DNA from 4 places in the Kitasatospora sp. NPDC058243 genome. Region 1 is predicted to be linked to each of the others. Evidence: riboswitches for the same ligand, from Rfam matches in the RefSeq annotation. Region 1 holds a riboswitch; each other region holds the start of a gene.
What was found. Region 1 has a riboswitch for cyclic di-AMP ahead of ACFVX9_RS34055 (transglycosylase family protein). Riboswitches for the same ligand answer to the same signal wherever they lie in the genome.
Positions count from the first base shown of each region.

Region 2: it holds a riboswitch for cyclic di-AMP, as region 1 does, so the genes downstream of both, ACFVX9_RS26475 (M23 family metallopeptidase) here and ACFVX9_RS34055 (transglycosylase family protein) in region 1, are expected to answer to the same signal.
Region 3: it holds a riboswitch for cyclic di-AMP, as region 1 does, so the genes downstream of both, ACFVX9_RS09255 (NlpC/P60 family protein) here and ACFVX9_RS34055 (transglycosylase family protein) in region 1, are expected to answer to the same signal.
Region 4: it holds a riboswitch for cyclic di-AMP, as region 1 does, so the genes downstream of both, ACFVX9_RS10990 (transglycosylase family protein) here and ACFVX9_RS34055 (transglycosylase family protein) in region 1, are expected to answer to the same signal.

Region 1 is NZ_JBHVWW010000076.1:8,691-12,882, forward strand. It holds gene ACFVX9_RS34045 (SDR family NAD(P)-dependent oxidoreductase) at 1-19, opposite strand, end outside; gene ACFVX9_RS34050 (cytochrome P450) at 306-1,613, shown strand; cyclic di-AMP (ydaO/yuaA leader) riboswitch at 1,824-1,991, shown strand; gene ACFVX9_RS34055 (transglycosylase family protein) at 1,997-2,914, shown strand; gene eno (phosphopyruvate hydratase) at 3,182-4,192, shown strand, end outside.
Region 2 is NZ_JBHVWW010000046.1:44,777-48,968, reverse strand. It holds gene ACFVX9_RS26480 (hypothetical protein) at 1-721, shown strand, start outside; gene ACFVX9_RS26475 (M23 family metallopeptidase) at 783-1,616, opposite strand; cyclic di-AMP (ydaO/yuaA leader) riboswitch at 1,629-1,787, opposite strand; gene ACFVX9_RS26470 (alpha/beta fold hydrolase) at 2,131-2,958, shown strand; gene ACFVX9_RS26465 (TetR/AcrR family transcriptional regulator) at 3,055-3,624, shown strand; gene ACFVX9_RS26460 (PP2C family protein-serine/threonine phosphatase) at 3,889-4,192, shown strand, end outside.
Region 3 is NZ_JBHVWW010000009.1:86,508-90,699, forward strand. It holds gene ACFVX9_RS09250 (NlpC/P60 family protein) at 1-369, opposite strand, end outside; gene ACFVX9_RS09255 (NlpC/P60 family protein) at 597-1,742, opposite strand; cyclic di-AMP (ydaO/yuaA leader) riboswitch at 1,753-1,902, opposite strand; gene ACFVX9_RS09260 (NlpC/P60 family protein) at 2,241-3,275, opposite strand; gene ACFVX9_RS09265 (NYN domain-containing protein) at 3,476-4,192, opposite strand, start outside.
Region 4 is NZ_JBHVWW010000011.1:146,821-151,012, forward strand. It holds gene ACFVX9_RS10990 (transglycosylase family protein) at 131-1,591, opposite strand; cyclic di-AMP (ydaO/yuaA leader) riboswitch at 1,578-1,738, opposite strand; gene ACFVX9_RS10995 (hypothetical protein) at 2,169-3,146, opposite strand; gene ACFVX9_RS11000 (DUF397 domain-containing protein) at 3,706-3,969, shown strand.

The sequences.
Region 1 (4,192 bases):
CTGACCCGCTGACCCGCATGGTCTGCTCCTCCCTGTGGGCGACACCGCACCGGCGCCCACGATTTCTGCGGAGGATCGTAGGCAGGTCCTGACCCTCCGCAACAGGGATTACCCCTCAGGTGACCAGGGTCACGCCCGCCACCCGGCCAAGAGCTGTCCAAGAGCTGTCCACGGACCGTCCACGGACCGTCCACGAGGCGTCCACGGAGCGTTGGCGGGCCGTCCGCCGGGTGTCGACGATCCGGCCCCGCCGGTCGGGGTCGCCGGAGGCGGTGCGGCCCCGACCCACCGGATACGGTCGACGCATGCCAGTGCAGCCCGACCCCGCCGCCCCGCAGCTCTTCACCTGGGAGTTCGCCACCGATCCGTACCCCGCCTACGCCTGGTTGCGCGAGCACGCCCCGGTGCACCGCACGACGCTGCCGAGCGGGGTGGAGGCCTGGTTGGTGACCCGCTACGCGGACGCGCGGCAGGCGCTGGCGGACAGCAGGCTGTCGAAGAACCCGGCGCACCACAGCGAGCAGGCGCACCGCACCGGGCGGGTGGGAATTCCGGGGGAGCGCCAGGCGGACTTGATGACGCATCTGCTGAACATCGACCCGCCGGACCACACCCGGCTGCGCCGGCTGGTGTCGAAGGCGTTCACGCCGCGCCGGGTGGCGGAGTTCGAGCCGCGGGTGCAGCAGCTCACGGACCGGCTGATCGACGGCTTCGCGCAGCGCGGTTCGGCGGACCTGATCCACGAGTTCGCGTTCCCGCTCCCCATCTACGCGATCTGCGACCTGCTGGGCGTGCCGGCCGAGGACCAGGACGACTTCCGGGACTGGGCCGGGATGATGCTGCGACACACGAAGCCGGGCCACGGCGGCGGCCAACGCGGCGGCGTGGGGCGGGCGGTGAAGCGGATGCGGGCGTACCTGCTGGAGCTGATCCACCGCAAGCGGGCGGATCCGGGCGAGGACCTGATCTCGGGCCTGATCCGGGCGAGCGACCACGGCGAGCACCTGAACGAGAACGAGGCCGCCGCGATGGCGTTCATCCTCCTGTTCGCGGGGTTCGAGACGACCGTCAACCTGATCGGCAACGGCACGTACGCGCTGCTGCGCAACCCGGAGCAGCGCAGGCTGCTGCAGGAGTCGGTGGTGCGCGGCGAGACGGCGCTGCTGGACACCGGGATCGAGGAACTCCTGCGCTACGACGGGCCGGTGGAGATGGCGACGTGGCGCTTCGCGACGCGGCCGCTGTCGATCGGCGGGGTGGACATCCCGGTGGGCGATCCGGTGCTGGTGGTGCTGGCCGCGGCGGATCGCGATCCGGCCAGGTTCGCGGACGAGAACACCCTGGACCTGGCCCGCACGGACAATCCGCACCTGGGTTTCGGCCACGGGATCCACTACTGCATCGGCGCCCCGCTGGCCCGCCTGGAGGGGCGGAGCGCACTGACCACGCTGCTTTCCCGGCTGCCGGACCTGCGGCTCGCGGAAAACCCGGAGAACCTGCGCTGGCGGGGCGGCCTGATCATGCGTGGCCTGCGGGAACTCCCGGTCGAATTCACTCCGGAGGCCCGCTCTCCGCACACGCCGGTCACGCCGGCCGACGCTCCGACACGCTGACGGCGCGTCTCCGGCGGGTCGTGGAGCCAGGTCTGAACCCGCATTAATCCGGACATACCGCCGCCGTTGGTAGGCGATTGACCACGCGCCGTAATTTGTGTGTGATATCGGTGATATGAGCTTGTTATTGGTCTGATGATCTGTCTACTCTCCCTGGAGTTCGCAGCTGCGGACCTCGTGCGCGGAACGCCGAATCCTGCCCGCCGCGTCACGGGAAACCGACCAGACCCTGGGCAGGGGCGGGGGAACCAGGTTTGTTGCCGTTCCCCAACGGCTTGGGGTGAAGCCGCCCGAGCGGAATCGTTTCCGCTTTCGGCGGCCGGGCCACCTCCCGGTCCGAACCCGACAGCTCACCTCGCAGGCGTGCGGAGAGGGACCTCGTCATGCTGTTCGTTGGAACTGGCCGCCACCGTCGTCGCACCCAGACCGAGAAGGCCATCGCCGTCGCCGGTGTGGCCGGCGTCGGACTCGCGATGCCGCTCCTCACCGCCACCGGCGCCTCCGCCGCCCCGGCCTCCACCTGGGACGCCGTCGCCCAGTGCGAGAGCGGCGGCAACTGGAGCATCAACACCGGCAACGGCTTCTCCGGCGGCCTGCAGTTCACGCCCAGCACCTGGAAGGCGTACGGCGGCACCTCCTACGCCCCGCAGGCCAACCAGGCCAGCAAGGCGCAGCAGATCTCGGTCGCCGAGAAGGTGCTGGCCTCGCAGGGCCCGGGCGCCTGGCCCGTCTGCTCCCAGAAGGCCGGTCTGAGCAAGGGCGGCGCCCCGGCCTCCGTGGACACCTCCACGGACGCCAAGCCCGCCAAGCAGTCCGCCGCCAAGCCGACCCAGCAGGCGCAGACCCCGAAGCCCGCCCAGCAGCCGGTCCAGCAGGCCGCCCCGAAGCCGGCCGCCCAGCAGCCCGTCCAGCAGGCCCCGCAGCAGACGCAGCCGCAGACCCAGGGCTTCTCCGGCAAGGCCGGCTGGGACGCCGACGCGAAGGTGTACTGGTACCAGAACAACGGCGCCTGGTACTGGACCAGCCACCAGAGCGTCTACCAGCAGTACGCGGGCCAGCCCGCCGCCCAGCCGCAGTACGCGCCCCGCGCCGCGCAGCCCGCACAGTCCGCCCCGGCCGCGCAGCCCGCCGCCGCGCAGGGCGGTCACGACTACACCGTCCGGGCCGGCGACACGCTGTCGACGATCGCCGCCGCCCAGGGCGTGTCCGGCGGCTGGCATTCGGTGTACGACGGCAACCGCGGCACCGTCGGCGGCAACCCCAACCTGATCATGCCCGGCCAGGTGCTGCACCTCGGCTGAGCGGCCCGGGCCCTGAGCGGCCCGCGCCCTGCGGGCGAAGGGGGACGGGCGCCGTCCCCCTTCGCCCGCATTCCCCCGTATTCGCCCGCTTCGATCAGGCAAGCAGGTGAACTACTGGTGGGTAGCCGGGCCACACGCTGAGACGGGACCGAGGCCAGCGCGGCCCCGGGGGCCGGGGCGGTTAGGCTCTGGTCGTAACGACTCCGCAATCGTCCCGCCGGCAGCACCCAACGTCAGCCGGACCCTGCTTCCGCAAGGAGATGCCTCGTGCCGTCCATCGATGTCGTCGTAGCCCGTGAGATTCTCGACTCGCGTGGCAACCCCACGGTCGAGGTCGAGGTCGGCCTCGACGACGGCAGCACCGGTCGTGCCGCTGTCCCGTCGGGTGCCTCCACCGGCGCCTTCGAGGCGCTGGAGCTGCGCGACGGTGACAAGAACCGTTACTTCGGCAAGGGCGTGGAGAAGGCCGTCCTGGCCGTCATCGAGCAGATCGGCCCGGAGCTGGTCGGCTACGACGCCACCGAGCAGCGCCTGATCGACCAGGCCATGCTCGACCTGGACGCCACCCCGGACAAGTCCTCGCTCGGCGCCAACGCGATCCTGGGCGTCTCGCTGGCCGTGGCGCACGCCGCCTCCGAGGCCAGCGACCTGCCGCTGTTCCGCTACCTGGGCGGCCCGAACGCGCACGTGCTGCCCGTTCCGATGATGAACATCCTCAACGGCGGTTCGCACGCGGACTCCAACGTCGACATCCAGGAGTTCATGATCGCCCCGATCGGCGCGGAGTCCTTCTCCGAGGCCGTCCGCTGGGGCGTCGAGGTCTACCACACCCTCAAGGGCGTGCTGAAGGAGCGCGGCCTGTCCACCGGCCTCGGCGACGAGGGCGGCTTCGCGCCGAACCTGGACAGCAACCGCGAGGCCCTGGACCTCATCACCGAGGCCATCCAGAAGGCCGGCTACGTGCCCGGCCGCGACATCGCGCTCGCCCTGGACGTCGCCGCGTCCGAGTTCTACGAGGACGGCGCCTACCAGTTCGAGGGCAAGGCCATCTCCGCCGCCGAGCTCATCGAGTACTACGCCGAGCTGGTCGACGCCTACCCGCTGGTCTCCATCGAGGACCCGCTGGACGAGTCGGACTGGGACGGCTGGAAGGCCATGACCGTCAAGCTGGGCGACAAGGTCCAGCTGGTCGGCGACGACCTGTTCGTCACCAACCCGGCCCGCCTGGCCAGGGGCATCGAGACCGGCACCGCCAACGCGCTGCTGGTGAAGGTGAAC
Region 2 (4,192 bases), on a different contig from region 1:
GACCGACCACCAGCGGGCCGCCAAGCGGCTCAACGCCAAGCGCCAGGAGCGGCTGCACGCCGAGGCCGAGTGGCAGGGGGAGGTCGCGGCCGGGCTGCTGCGCCGCGCCGACCTGGTGACCTGGCCCCGGCTGTACGCGCTGCTGCTGCACGCGTACGGGGCGGACGTCACGGATCCGGAGGCGGTGCGGGAGTGGCTGACCGGCTTCCGGGAGCTGGCGCAGGAGGAGCGGCTGGCCAGGTTCGCCGCACTGGCGCAGACCGGCTGGCTGGACGAGGTGGACGAGCAGGGATGGAGCCCGACCCGGGTGATCTCGGTCGGCATGGCCACCGACGGCGCGCGCCGGCTGCTGGAGCAGGGCCTGATGCGGCGCAGCTACCGCAACCTGACCGAGCTGACCGCGCTGGGGCGGCCGATGCCGGACGAACTGGCCGGGGACTTCGGGGCGTTCGAGGAGGCGGCGGTGGAGGCCGCGCTCGACCTGTACGGGGAGTGGACGGTGCCCGGGCTGCCGCGACTGCTGGTGGAGGAGTTCCCGGACCTCGCGCCGGAGCCGGGGCAGGAGGAGATCGACGCGTACCTGGCGGGGCTGGCGCAGGAGGAGTTCGACGCCCGCCTGGAGGAGCTGGCGGGATCGGCAGTCCCGGCGGACCAGGCAGACCCGACGGACCCGACGGACCCGACGGACCCGGCGGACCCGGCGGACCAGGCTCGGGAGTGACGCGGCGAAGCCCCGGCCGCCGGTGCCTTTCGGTTCCGGCGGCCGGGGCTTCGCGGGTGCGTCAGGGGTTGAGGCCGCGCTGCTGGAACCAGGTCTCCGGGTCGACGGGGGCGCCGCCACCGGGGCGGACCTCCACGTGCAGGTGCGCGCCGGTGACGTTGCCGGTGGCGCCGACCTTGCCGATCTGCTGGCCGGAGCCGACCTTGCCGGAGCCCTTGATGATCGAGGAGAGGTGGCAGTACCAGATCTCGGTGCCGTCGGGCAGGGTCTCGACGATCCGGTAGCCGTACGAGCCGGACCAGCCGGCCGAGGTGATGGTGCCCTGGCCGACCGCGTAGACGGGGGTGCCGGTGTCGGCGGCGAAGTCCAGGCCGGTGTGCAGGTGGGCCCAGTAGCGGGCGCTCTGGCCGTAGTGGGCGGTGAGGTGGTAGTCGCGCACCGGCAGGGTGAGGGCGGCGGCCTTGGCCCGCTCGGCCTCCTCGGCGGCCCGCTTGGCCTCGGCCTCCTTGGCGGCGGCCTTGGCCTCCGCCTCCTTCGCGGCCTGGACGCGGGCGTCCTCCTCGGCGGCGGTGCGCTGGCTGTCGGCCTGCAGCTGGATGCGGGCGGCGAGCGCGAGGCCGGGGTCGGCGGAGAGGGCGACCGGGGTCTCGTCCGGGGTCTCGATGGCGGGGGCGGCGGCCGGGGTGGCGGAGGCGAAGCCGGTGGCGCCCAGGGTGGCGGCGACGGCGGTGACGCCGAGCAGCGGGGAGGTCCCACGGACCTGACGCGGCATCCGGTGCCGGTTGGTCTCGGCCTCCGGGCCCGCGTACTCGGGGCCGTCCGGGCCGGGGTGGTCGAGGAGCCGGGTACCTGCTGCGAGGCCGGCCGGGTGTGCCGGGGTGTGCGTCGACGCCACGGAGGCGCGCTCCTTTCCTTCCTTCGCGCCTACCGGGTTAGCTGACGGGTTCGGAGCAGGAAGGTCTCCTACGGCCGGGCCGGAGCCCCGCCGATTCACCCCAAGGAACGTGGTTCCCCGGCTCCCTGACCTGCCCGGAGGCCGGTCGGCGGGATTAGGCGACGGCGCACGGTGCCGTCTGGGTACGGCGTTGAGGACCGCGCTGCGTTATCAAACGTTAATCCTAGGAGGCCCTGATTCCAAGCCGTTCGCCCGGGACGACCGGAGACGGACGGGGCGCTCTGGGACGCGAAGGGCGTTTTGTCCCCCTTGGGCCCCTTGGGCACGCTTGAACACCATTGACGCCACCTCACGTGATCGGACGTCAACGGACGGCCCTTCATTCAGGCACTCCCCGCCAACCTCCCCCGCTCCACAGGGCGCGAAGGCTTGACGGCTAAGGCTATTAGCCTTAGCTTTATGGCTATCGGCAGCACCGCCGAAGCCCCGCACCGGCAGCCCCCGGAGGCCCACCATGAACGCCACCAGCGCCCCCACCACCCAGTACCTCGACGTCACCGGCGGCCGCCTCGCCTACGACGACACCCGGCAGGGCGACGGCACCCCCGTCGTGCTGCTCCCCGGAATGCTCGACACCCGCGCCGCCTACCGGCACCTCCACCCGCTGCTGGCCGCCGCCGGCCACCGGGTCATCACCATGGACCTGCGCGGCTTCGGCGAATCCTCGATCGTCTGGGACGACTACTCCCCCGCCGCCATCGCCACCGACGTCCTCGCCCTGCTCGACCACCTCGGCATCGACCGCGCCGTCCTGGTCGGCAACTCCTACACCGGCGCGACGGTCGTCAAGGCCGCCGGCGACGCCCCCGAGCGGGTCGCCGGCATCGCCCTGATCGACGCCTTCGTCGAGAACCCCCCGCCCGGCGCCCTCATGCGCGGCGCCCTCCGCGTCATGGGCACCCTGACCGTCCACTCGCCCGCCTTCTGGGGCCTCTACCACCGCAAGCTGGCCTACCCGGGCGCCAAGCCCGCCGACTTCGACACGTACGTGGCCGGACTCGTCGCCGCCATGCGCACCCCCGGCCGCAAGACCGCCACCCGCGGACACGTCGGCGGGGACTCCGCGCCCGTCGGCTGGACCGCGGCCGTCCGCTGCCCCTCGCTCGTCATCATGGGCAGCAAGGACCCCGACTTCCCCAAGCCGGAAGCCGTCGCCGACCGGCAGGCCGCCGCGCTCAACGCGCGGAAGGTCATGATCGACGGATCCGGGCACTACCCGATGGCCGACAACCCGCAGGCCACCGCCGGCGCCCTGCTGCCCTTCCTCGCCGAACTCGCCTGAGCCCCGCCCACCCCGTCCGCCCACGTCAGCCCCACCCGCCCACACGCCCCGCCCCACCCCGCCACGTACGCCTTCCACCGACGGAGAGCCCACACCATGCCCCGAGTAGGACTCACCCCCGAGCAGGTCGTCGACCACGCCCTCACCCTCATCGACGAGCAGGGCACCGACGCCCTCACCCTGGCCGCCGTCGCCGCCCGGGCCGGGGTCGCCACCCCGTCGCTGTACAAGCACGTCAGCGGCGGCCTCACCGAACTGCGGCGGCTCATCGCCGTCCGGGTCACCGAGGAACTCGCCGACCGGCTCGCCGAGGCCGCCGTCGGCCGCAGCGGGGACGACGCCGTCGCCACCGTGCTGCGCGCCTACCACGCGTACGCCACCGAGCACCCGCACCGCTACAACGCCCTCCCCCAGGCCCCGCAGCCGGACGACGACCTCACCCGCGCGGCCGGCCGGCTCGTCGGGGTGATCATCGCCGTCCTGCGGGAGTACGGCCTCGACGGCGCGGAGGCGATCCACGCCGCCCGCACCGTCCGCTCCGTCGCCCACGGCTTCGCCTCCCTCTCCATCGGCGGCGGCTTCCAGCTCGCCGAGGACCTGGCCACCACCCAGAGCCGCCTCATCACCCTCCTCACCACCGGCCTCCGCACCTGGCCCACCCCCTGAGACACCGGCCACCGCACCGGCCACCGCACCGGCCGCGGCACGACCCGCCCGGCCACCGCACCGGCCGCGGCACGACCCGCCCGGCCTCCCACGACGACGGAACGGCCAGCGCCCCGGGTGACACATGCGCGAGAAGTCGGACCCGCCGACTTCCCGTGCGGCGGGCAGGCAGCGGCCTGGGGGTGGTGGGGGTGGACGGGTTAGTGTGGCCGGGCTGACTGGTGGTCATGACAGGGGACCGCCGACCCCTTGGCGGAGGTCCACGTGCCCGCACCGATAGCGAGGGCGCGGCGGTGGTACCTGCGGCTGCTGGACGGGAACGCCCGGGCCGCGCGGTACGCGCTGGGGGTGCTGCTCGGGGTGACGGCGGTGCTGAGCGTCCTGCCGATCGTGCTGCCGTACAGCTGGCCGCCGTCGGCGCTGGTGCTGCCGCTGGTGGTCGGCGGGCTGCTGTTGCGGCGCGGGCAGCTGCTGGTGCTGGTGTGCGCGGCGCTGGCCGGCGGGGTGCTGGGGGCGGTGGTGCGGGATCCGCTCGGGGTGCGGATCGGGGTGACGCTGGTACTGGCCG
Region 3 (4,192 bases), on a different contig from region 1:
GGTGGAGAGCATCAGCTGGACGGTCTGGGCCATGCCGCCGCCGCGGTACTCGGCGCCGGCCACGGTGGCGAGGTCGCCGCGCAACTGGTTGAGCTGGTCCTGGGCGACGGCGATCTCGCCCTGGAGGACGGTCGTCTCGCCCTGGAGGCGCTGCTGCGTCTCCAGGGCGGCGTTGTACTTCTCGGACGCCTGCTCGGCCTCGCCGTAGAGCTGTTCCACCTGCGCCTTGACGTCCTTGCGGGTGGGCGTGTCCGGCGCGGCGGGGGCGGCCTGGGCGCTGCCGCCCGCCGTCACGCCCAGGGCGGTGGTGGCGGCCGCGGTCAGCACCAGCGCACGGGCGAGCAGTTGGGGACGACGGTGCACGGGCATGGCGGCAGCGGCTCCGATCCGGCGGTGGGGCCCCGCCGCCGCACCAACGCGGGCGGCCCTGGAAGCGGAGTCCGGTGGCAGACGTTAGCGAGTCCGGGCAACCGAGTCCAAACCCCTGCCAACCCGAATATTTGACCCGTAATCGGACATCAGTCCGAGGCGCCGGAAAAGCCGCAGGCCCGGCCTTCCGTGGTGGAAGGCCGGGCCTGGGAGGGCCTGCGCGGGGATCAGACCCGCACGATGGAGGTCAGCGGCATGTTGCCGACCGCCTCGTAGCGGACCGACGCACCGGGCTTGGGCGCGTGCAGCACCTGGCCGTTGCCGGCGTAGATGCCGACGTGGTGGGCGTCCCCGTAGAAGATCAGCAGGTCGCCGGGCTGGGCCTGGGAGAGGTCGGTGCCGATCCGGGTACCGGCGTGGGCCTGCTCCTGTGAGGTGCGCGGCAGCGCCACGTCGACCTGGTTGAACGCCCAGACCATCAGGCCCGAGCAGTCGAAGGAGCCGGGGCCGGAGGCGCCGTAGACGTACGGGCTGCCGATCTTGGAGGCGGCGATGGACAGCGCCGCGGCGCCGCGCGAGCTGCCGGCGCTCGGCTTGGTGACCGGCGCGGCGGGGGCCTGCGACGCGCTCAGGTCGGTGCGGCTGTTGTCGCGGGAGGAGCGGTCGGCGGCCTGCTGGGCCGCCGCCTGCTGCTGGGCGGCCTTCGCGGCGGCGTCGGCCTTCGCCTTGGCCTCGGCGGCGGCCTTCTCCTCGGCCGCGCGGATCGCCTGGCGCTCCTGCTCGGACAGGGTGTTGAAGAGGTCCTGCGCGGCCTTGAGCTTGCCCTGGACCTCGTCCTTGGCGCTCTTCAGCTGCTGGGTGGTGGTCTCCATCTCGGCGAGCTTGCCCTGGGCCTCGGAGCGCACCTGGTCGAGCTTGCGCTGCTCGTCCTGGAGCTGCTTGAGCTGGCCCTTCTGGGTGCCGCCGGCCTGGTTCAGCGTGTCGGCCTGGCTCAGGAAGGTGTCCGGGCTGGCGGAGAACATCAGCTGGACGGTCTGCGATATGCCGCCGTTGCGGTACTGCTCGCCGGCGATCTCGGCCAGGCCGCCCTGAAGGTCGGTCACCTGCCCCTGCTGCCGCGCCACCTGGTCCTGGAGGTCGGTGACCTGCTTCTGCAGCTGCTGCTGCTTCTCCTGGGCGGCGTTGAGCTTCTCGGTCGCGACCTCGGCCTGCTCGTTGAGCTGGTCGACCTGCTCCTTGACCTGGTCCTTGGTCGGCTGCGGGTCGGCGTGGGCGCCGGACTGCGCGGACAGCGCGACGGCCGCGGCGGCGAAGCCGGTCATGATCGAGACCCGGGTGCGACTAGCGGGCTTGGGACGACGATGGGACGCCACGAAGGCGGACTCCTTCTTCCTACGCCGTCTACCGGGTGAGCTGACGGGTTCGGGCCGGAAGCGTGCCCTACGACGCCTCACGGCCGTTCCACCGGCCGACCTGGCGCCGATTCACCCCGGAGGAACGTGGTTCCCCGGCTCCGTTCGACAGCACCCCCGACTGCTGGGCTCCCCGTCGGGCAGGCACTGGGCCCGCCCCGCTGCGTCACGAACTCGACGGAAACCACCGCCGTCACCCTGGCTGGGCGATCGGGAGTGCGGTGGTTCGGGGCACGACCCTAGTAACTGAACCGTGATCCGTTCAAATCCTTGTCAGAAAAAAGACGGAAGAAGACCAAAGTTCTTTTGTGAATATGACACATAGTGATCACCGCCGTACGCAAAGCTGATCAGTCTTCACCGGGGACTCGCGCGGCGGACAAAACCCGAACGCCACCCCCGGCCGGAGGGTGGCGTGGATCACAGGCCCGGACGGGGCCCTTCGGGCGTGTCGGACCGTCAGACCCGGCGGATCGTGTTGATCGGCATCGCGTCGACCTTCATCACCTTCACCACGTCGCCGGTGTGCGGCGCGTGCACCACCATGCCGTTGCCGATGTACATCCCGACGTGGTGCCGGTCGGGGCCGTAGATGACCAGGTCGCCCGGCTGGGCCTGGTCCAGCGTGACCTTGGTGCCGACGTTGCCCTGCTCCTGCGAGGTACGCGGCAGCGAGACGCCGGCCTGGCCGTACGCCCAGACCATCAGGCCCGAGCAGTCGAAGGTGGTCGAGCCGGTGGCGCCCCACACGTACGGCGAGCCCTGCTTGCTCATCGCCTTGGCGACGGCCACGCCCGCGTAGCCGCCGGCCTGCGGGAGGCTGCCGAGGTCGGCGCGGTCGCTGCCGCGCGAGGCGCGGTCGTCCTGCTGCTGCTGGGCCCGCAGCGCGGCGCGGTCGGAGGCGCTGAGCGAGTTCAGCAGGTCCTGCGCGGCCTTGAGCTTCTGGTTGACGTCCGTCTTGGCCTGGTTCAGGTCCTTGGTGGTGGAGTCGAGCGAGGCCAGGACGGCGGCGGCCTCGGACTTCTCCTGGTCCAGCCGGCGCTGCTGGTCCAGCAGCGCCTTGAGCGCCTCGGACTCGCTGGCACTGGCCTGCTGGGCGCTGGACGCCTTCTCCAGGTAGCCGGACGGGTCCGAGGAGAGCATCAGCTGGACGGACGGGTCGATGCCGCCGGTGCGGTACTGCTCGCCCGCCACGCCGGCCAGGCCGGTCTGGAGCTGGGTCATCTCGTCCTGGCTGCGGGCCACCTTGTCCTGCAGCTGGTCGGACTGCTTGCGGAGCTGGTCGGCCCGCTCCTTGGCGCCGTTGTACTTCTCCGCCGCCTGCTCCTGGTCCTGCTGGAGCTGGTCGATCTGCGCCTTGACGTCGCTCTTGCTGGGCTGGGGCGCGGCGTGCGCGGCGACCTGCGCGGAGAGGGCGACCGCGGTCGCCGCGGCAGCGGTGAGCACGGAGACCCGGGCGCGGCTCGGCTGCTTGGGACGGCGGTGGGAGGCCAAGGGAATTGCTCCTTCTTCCATCGGCCTCACCCGATCAGGTGAGAATCCGGAAAATAGGTTTGACGCCACACCCTAGGGAAGATCCACGGGTTTTGCCACTCCCCCGAAGGCGTGAACTCCACTTCCCCCGCAGGCTTCACCGGATGTGCACACCGCCGCAAACCGGGCGCTGACCAGGCGTCATTCCGTCGCGGCAGCCGTCAGGGCCGCGCCAGCCGGTTCAGCAGCAGAACGGAGGCCACGGGGCGCGCGCCCGCCTTCCGCACGCCCTCCGCGACCTCCCGGTCGGTGGACACCACCACCACCGGACGCCCCTGCGGCTCGGCCCGCACCAGACGGCGGATCAGCTCGTCCGCGGTCTCGCCGGTCCGGCTGAACCGCACCCGCACCCCCCGCGGTGGCGCCATGATCACCGGAACGTCCAGGTCCTGCCCGTCGAACACGCAGGTGACCTCCGCCTGCGTGCGCTGGGCCAGCATCGCCAGCCCGCCCAGCAGCCGGATCCGCTGCTGCTCCAGCGGCAGCGTCGGATAGCCCGTCTTGGTCACGTTGTAGCCGTCCACCACCAGGTGCACCTGCGGGATCGCCAGCAACTGGTCCAGCAGCGCCGGATCGTCGTCGGCCAGACCGCGCCGGGCCACGTCGTGCGGCGAGGCCGCCCCCGGCACCACCGCCTCCACCAGGTCCCCCGGCCGGATCTGGGAGACCGGCAGCGCCAGCTCCCGCTGGAGCCCCTGCGCCGACTGCAGCACCGTGTCCAGCAGCAGCCGCAGCCGCATGTCCTCGACGCTGCGGCCCTCGCGGGCCGACCGGCGGCCCTGCTCGGCCGCCGTCTCCAGCTCGCCGACCCGGTGCCGCAGCCGCCGCGCCTCGGACTCCGCGGCGCCGCGCTCGGTGGCCGCCTGCGCCCTCGCGGC
Region 4 (4,192 bases), on a different contig from region 1:
GCGGCCTTCCTACGGCGCCGGGCGACCGCCGGGGCGGGCGGCGACTGACAGATAACAGATGATGAAATCTGTTATCTGAAATCTGTTATCTGTCAGCCGTCAGTTGTCAGCTGTCACCCGCGGGTCGTGCTCAGACCCGGCCGGCGAAGTCCGGCGCCCAGTTGGCGACGGTCTGCAGGCGCACGCCCGAGCTCGGGTTGGCGGCCTCGACGTACTGGCCGCCGCCGATGTAGATCGCGACGTGGTAGACGCCGGAGTTCTGGCCGTTGTTGGACCAGAACAGCAGGTCGCCCGCCTGCAGGCTGTCCAGCGAGACGCGGGTGCTGGCGGCGGCCTGGTCGGCGGCGACGCGCGGGACGGAGACGCCCGCGGCGCGCAGCGCGGCCTGGGTCAGGCCGGAGCAGTCCCAACCGCCGTTGCCGGTACCGCCGTAGACGTACGCCTGGCCGACCTTCGACTGGGCGAAGGAGACCGCGGCGGCCATGCTGCCGGTGGCGGCCGGGGTCTGAGCGGGGGTCTGCGCCTGGGCGGCCGGCTTGGAAGCCGGCTTGGCGGCCGGGGCCGGGGCCGGGGCCGGGGCCGGGGCCGGGGCCTGCGGCTGGGCGGTCGGCTTGGCGTTCACGGCGGCGCCGTTGGAGGTCTGGCCGGACTTCTGCGAGCGGTCGAACCAGGTGAAGTCCGAGCCGGACTGGTCGGTCTGAGCCGACTGCTGGGCCTGGCCGCCGTCCTTGAACGAGAGGCGCTGGCCCGGGTAGATGGTGTCCGGACCCTCGGTCAGGGTGCCGCGGTTGAGCTCGTACAGCCGCTGCCAGCCGCCCTGGAGGTTGTGCTTGTCGGCGATCGAGGACAGCCAGTCGCCGGAGGTGACGGTGTAGTCGTCGCCCTGGGGCTGGGCGCTGTTCTGGGCCTGGTTCTGGCCCTTCTGCGCCGAGGTGCCGTTGGCGGAGTCGGCGGGGGCCTGTGCCTGGTCCTGGGCCGGTGCGGCCGGCTTGGCGGGCTTCGCGGCCGGGGTGGCCGGGGTGGCCGGGGCCTGGCTCTGTGCGGGCTTCGCGGCCGGGGTGGCCGGGGCCTGGCTCTGTGCGGGCTTGGCGGCCGGGGTGGCCGGGGTGGCCGGCTTCGCGGCGGGCTTGGTGGCGGTCGAGCTGGCAGCCGAGCCGGTGGTCGAGCCGGCCGAGGTGTCGACGGTGGCCGGGGTGCCGCCCTTGGTCAGGCCGGCCTGGACCGAGCACACCGGCCAGGCGCCGGGGCCCTGCGAGGCGAGGACCTTCTCGGCGACGGCGATCTGCTGGTCCTTGGTGGCCTGGTTGGCCTGGGGGGCGTACGCGGTGCCGCCGAAGGCGGCCCAGGTGCTGGAGGTGAACTGCAGGCCGCCGTAGAAGCCGTTGCCGGTGTTGATGCTCCAGTTGCCGGTGCTCTCGCACTGGGCGACCTTGTCCCAGGTGGCGACGGAGGCGGCGGAGGCGGTGCCGGAGGTGAGGCAGGGGATGGTGAGGCCGACGCCCGCGACGCCGATGGCGGCGATCACGCGTCGGGTACGACTGGACAGACGGGTGCCGTTGGTGGGCAGCATGAAGACGCAGTCCTCTCCCACGCCTGCGAGGTGAGCTGTCGGATTCGGGCTGGAGTTGCCCGGCCGCGCTGTGGGCGCGGCTTCACCCCTAGCCCTGGATCGTTCCGGGGAACGGTCCGGGGCGACTTACCTGTGGGTCCCCCGCTCCTGCCGTGGTGCGTTTTCGCGCTGCCAGGACATCCGACGGCAGGACTCGGCGTCGCGGATGAACTGGGTTCGTGTGGCCACGAACGGGGAGCACGTTAAGCAGACTTAAGTTCAAACTGCAAACACCTGTGACGCGCATCACGGTTTGGCGAGAACGGTCGTTCCCCTCGCTCGCCATGATCGAAAATGGCCGATTTCCGGCAATGCCGCGAAGGGCGTGCGCAACTGTCTGTGCTTCAGGAGGCGGGTGGCGGCGGGTCGGGTCCCCCGGGGCCCGCCCGCCGAGAAGGAGGTGCGTCCACACTGTGGCCGTCGGGGGATGGATCGAGCGGCGGCGAACAAATGCGGATAGAACGGACATCACACCTATTCGCCCCTTAACTCCCTTACGGGGCAAGCAGGAAGGGCCCGGAACGTAGCCGTTCCGGGCCCTTCACGCGTGCGGTGACCGCTACTGGCCGACCGACTCCTCGGTGGCGGTGCGAGCGGCGTGGGCGGCGTGACCGCCCCGGCCGGAGTGGTCGGCGTGCGCGCCCTCGGCGGCCTCCGCCGCCTCGGCCTCGGCCTGCGCCAGGGCCTCGGGGGAGGGTGCCGGCAGCGCGGCCAGGTAGGTGGCGGCGATCAGCTGGCCGACCGTCGGGTAGGCGCCCAGCGGCGCCGCGGACGGGCAGCCGGTCTCCTCGGCGGCCGTGGCGAGCAGTTCGGAGTCGGCCTCCGGCCCGATCACCAGCGGTGCCAGCGCCGGGCGCTGGGAGCCGGTCTCCTTGAGGTGGTTGACGGCCGCGGCGACCGAGCCCGGCACGTCGAGCGCGGCGGGCACGACCGGGACGGCCAGCCGGGCCGCCAGCAGGACACCGGTGATGCCGGCCGCGGCAGCGGCCTCCTCGCCGCCGACGGTGGTCAGCACGACGCCGTCCGCGGCGGTCGCGATGGCGAACAGCCGGGCCCGGTCGGCGCGTGCCAGGCCGGCCTCGGACAGGCGCACGTGCACGGCCTCGGCGAGCAGCGGGTGCGGGCCGAGCACGTCGGTGACGGGGGCTCCGTACTCCGCGGCGAGGGCGTGAAGTTCGGTCAGGAATCCGTGCGGGCCGGGTACCAGCGGCACCAGGACCGGCGCGGGCAGGCCGGCCTCGGCGGCCATGGCCAGCAGTTCGGCGACGGTGCGGTCGTCACTGTCGACCCCCTGGGCGGCTTCGCCCGGGAGGTAGCCGACGGCGGTCTGGATGCCGCTCTGCTCGCTGCGGACGATCGACAGCAGCTCCTCGACGACCGAGCGGGACTCGGGCCCGGCGGTCGCGGGCACGGCGAGCACCAGGGCCGGGGAGCCGGCCGGGATCTCGGGGCGCTCGGGGCGGCGGTGGCGCCCCCGCGCACGGGAGCCTGGAGTGCGGACGGGCAGTGGCGCGCCCGGGATGGCTGCGGTGCTCATGCCGGAGATCGTAGGACATCGGCCCGTCAGGCCTGCATTCGGCTGCCGTTCGAGTTTCACGTGGTCATGGCGGGTGTGCCGCGTTCCCGCCGTGTCCGTCCGGGCGGTTTGCCCGCAATCCGGACATATCTCACCCAGCCTTCGAGCGATCACCGCTCGTAGCCCTGACGTGTCCGACGGGGCGTCGAGTTGCCTGTGTGGCGCGTGAGATGTCTCACAGCCAGGAGGTCGCCTGACGGAGCGTCACGGCAGCGCGACTCCGGGCGTCTGAAGATCAACATTCAGCGGGGAACCGCTCACGGCCGGTTATCGAGAATCTGGCGATTCACTCGGCTATGTCCGTTTACGTACCGTCAGGAGAAGGGCCCGTGAAGAGTTCGGAACTGCCGGTGAAAGGCCTCGTGCACCTGCAATGTCCCGTGCTGATGCACGTGCACAGCAGCTATCATCGCGTCAAGTGAGGCGTTGTGCCGGGCCGGTACGGGGCCGGTCCGTTCGTTCGGCGGGTGCCGGGAGCGCCGCGCTGGACGACCACTCCGGAGCTCTTCGGGAGATTTCTATGCACGACTCGCAGGACACGCACGGCTCGTACGACACCTACAACGGGATGGCGGCCGCCGACCTCAAGGGGGTTCTCTGGCAGAAGAGCCTGCACAGCAACTCCCAGGGGAACTGCGTCGAGTTCGCGGCCCTGCCGGGGGGCGATGTGGCGATGCGCAACTCGCGCTTCCCGGAAGGGCCGGCGCTCATCTACACCCGGGCCGAGATCGCCGCCCTGCTGCTGGGGGCCAAGGACGGGGAGTTCGACCACCTGGCGGTCTGACCGGCCGCCGTCCTGCCATCGGGGGGCCGTCGTGGGTGCTGACACCGCGACGGCCTTTGTCTTGTCCGGGGCCGGTCCGGGGCCACGCGACGGGCGTTCTCCCGACGGGCGCTCTCGCGGCCGACCGCGCGCAGGCGCGGCGGGTGGTCCCGCGCACGGTTGGGGGCCCGGACGGGGGTCGGGCCGCCGGGGTGTCCGGCCGTCAGTCCGGCCGGCTCGTCCG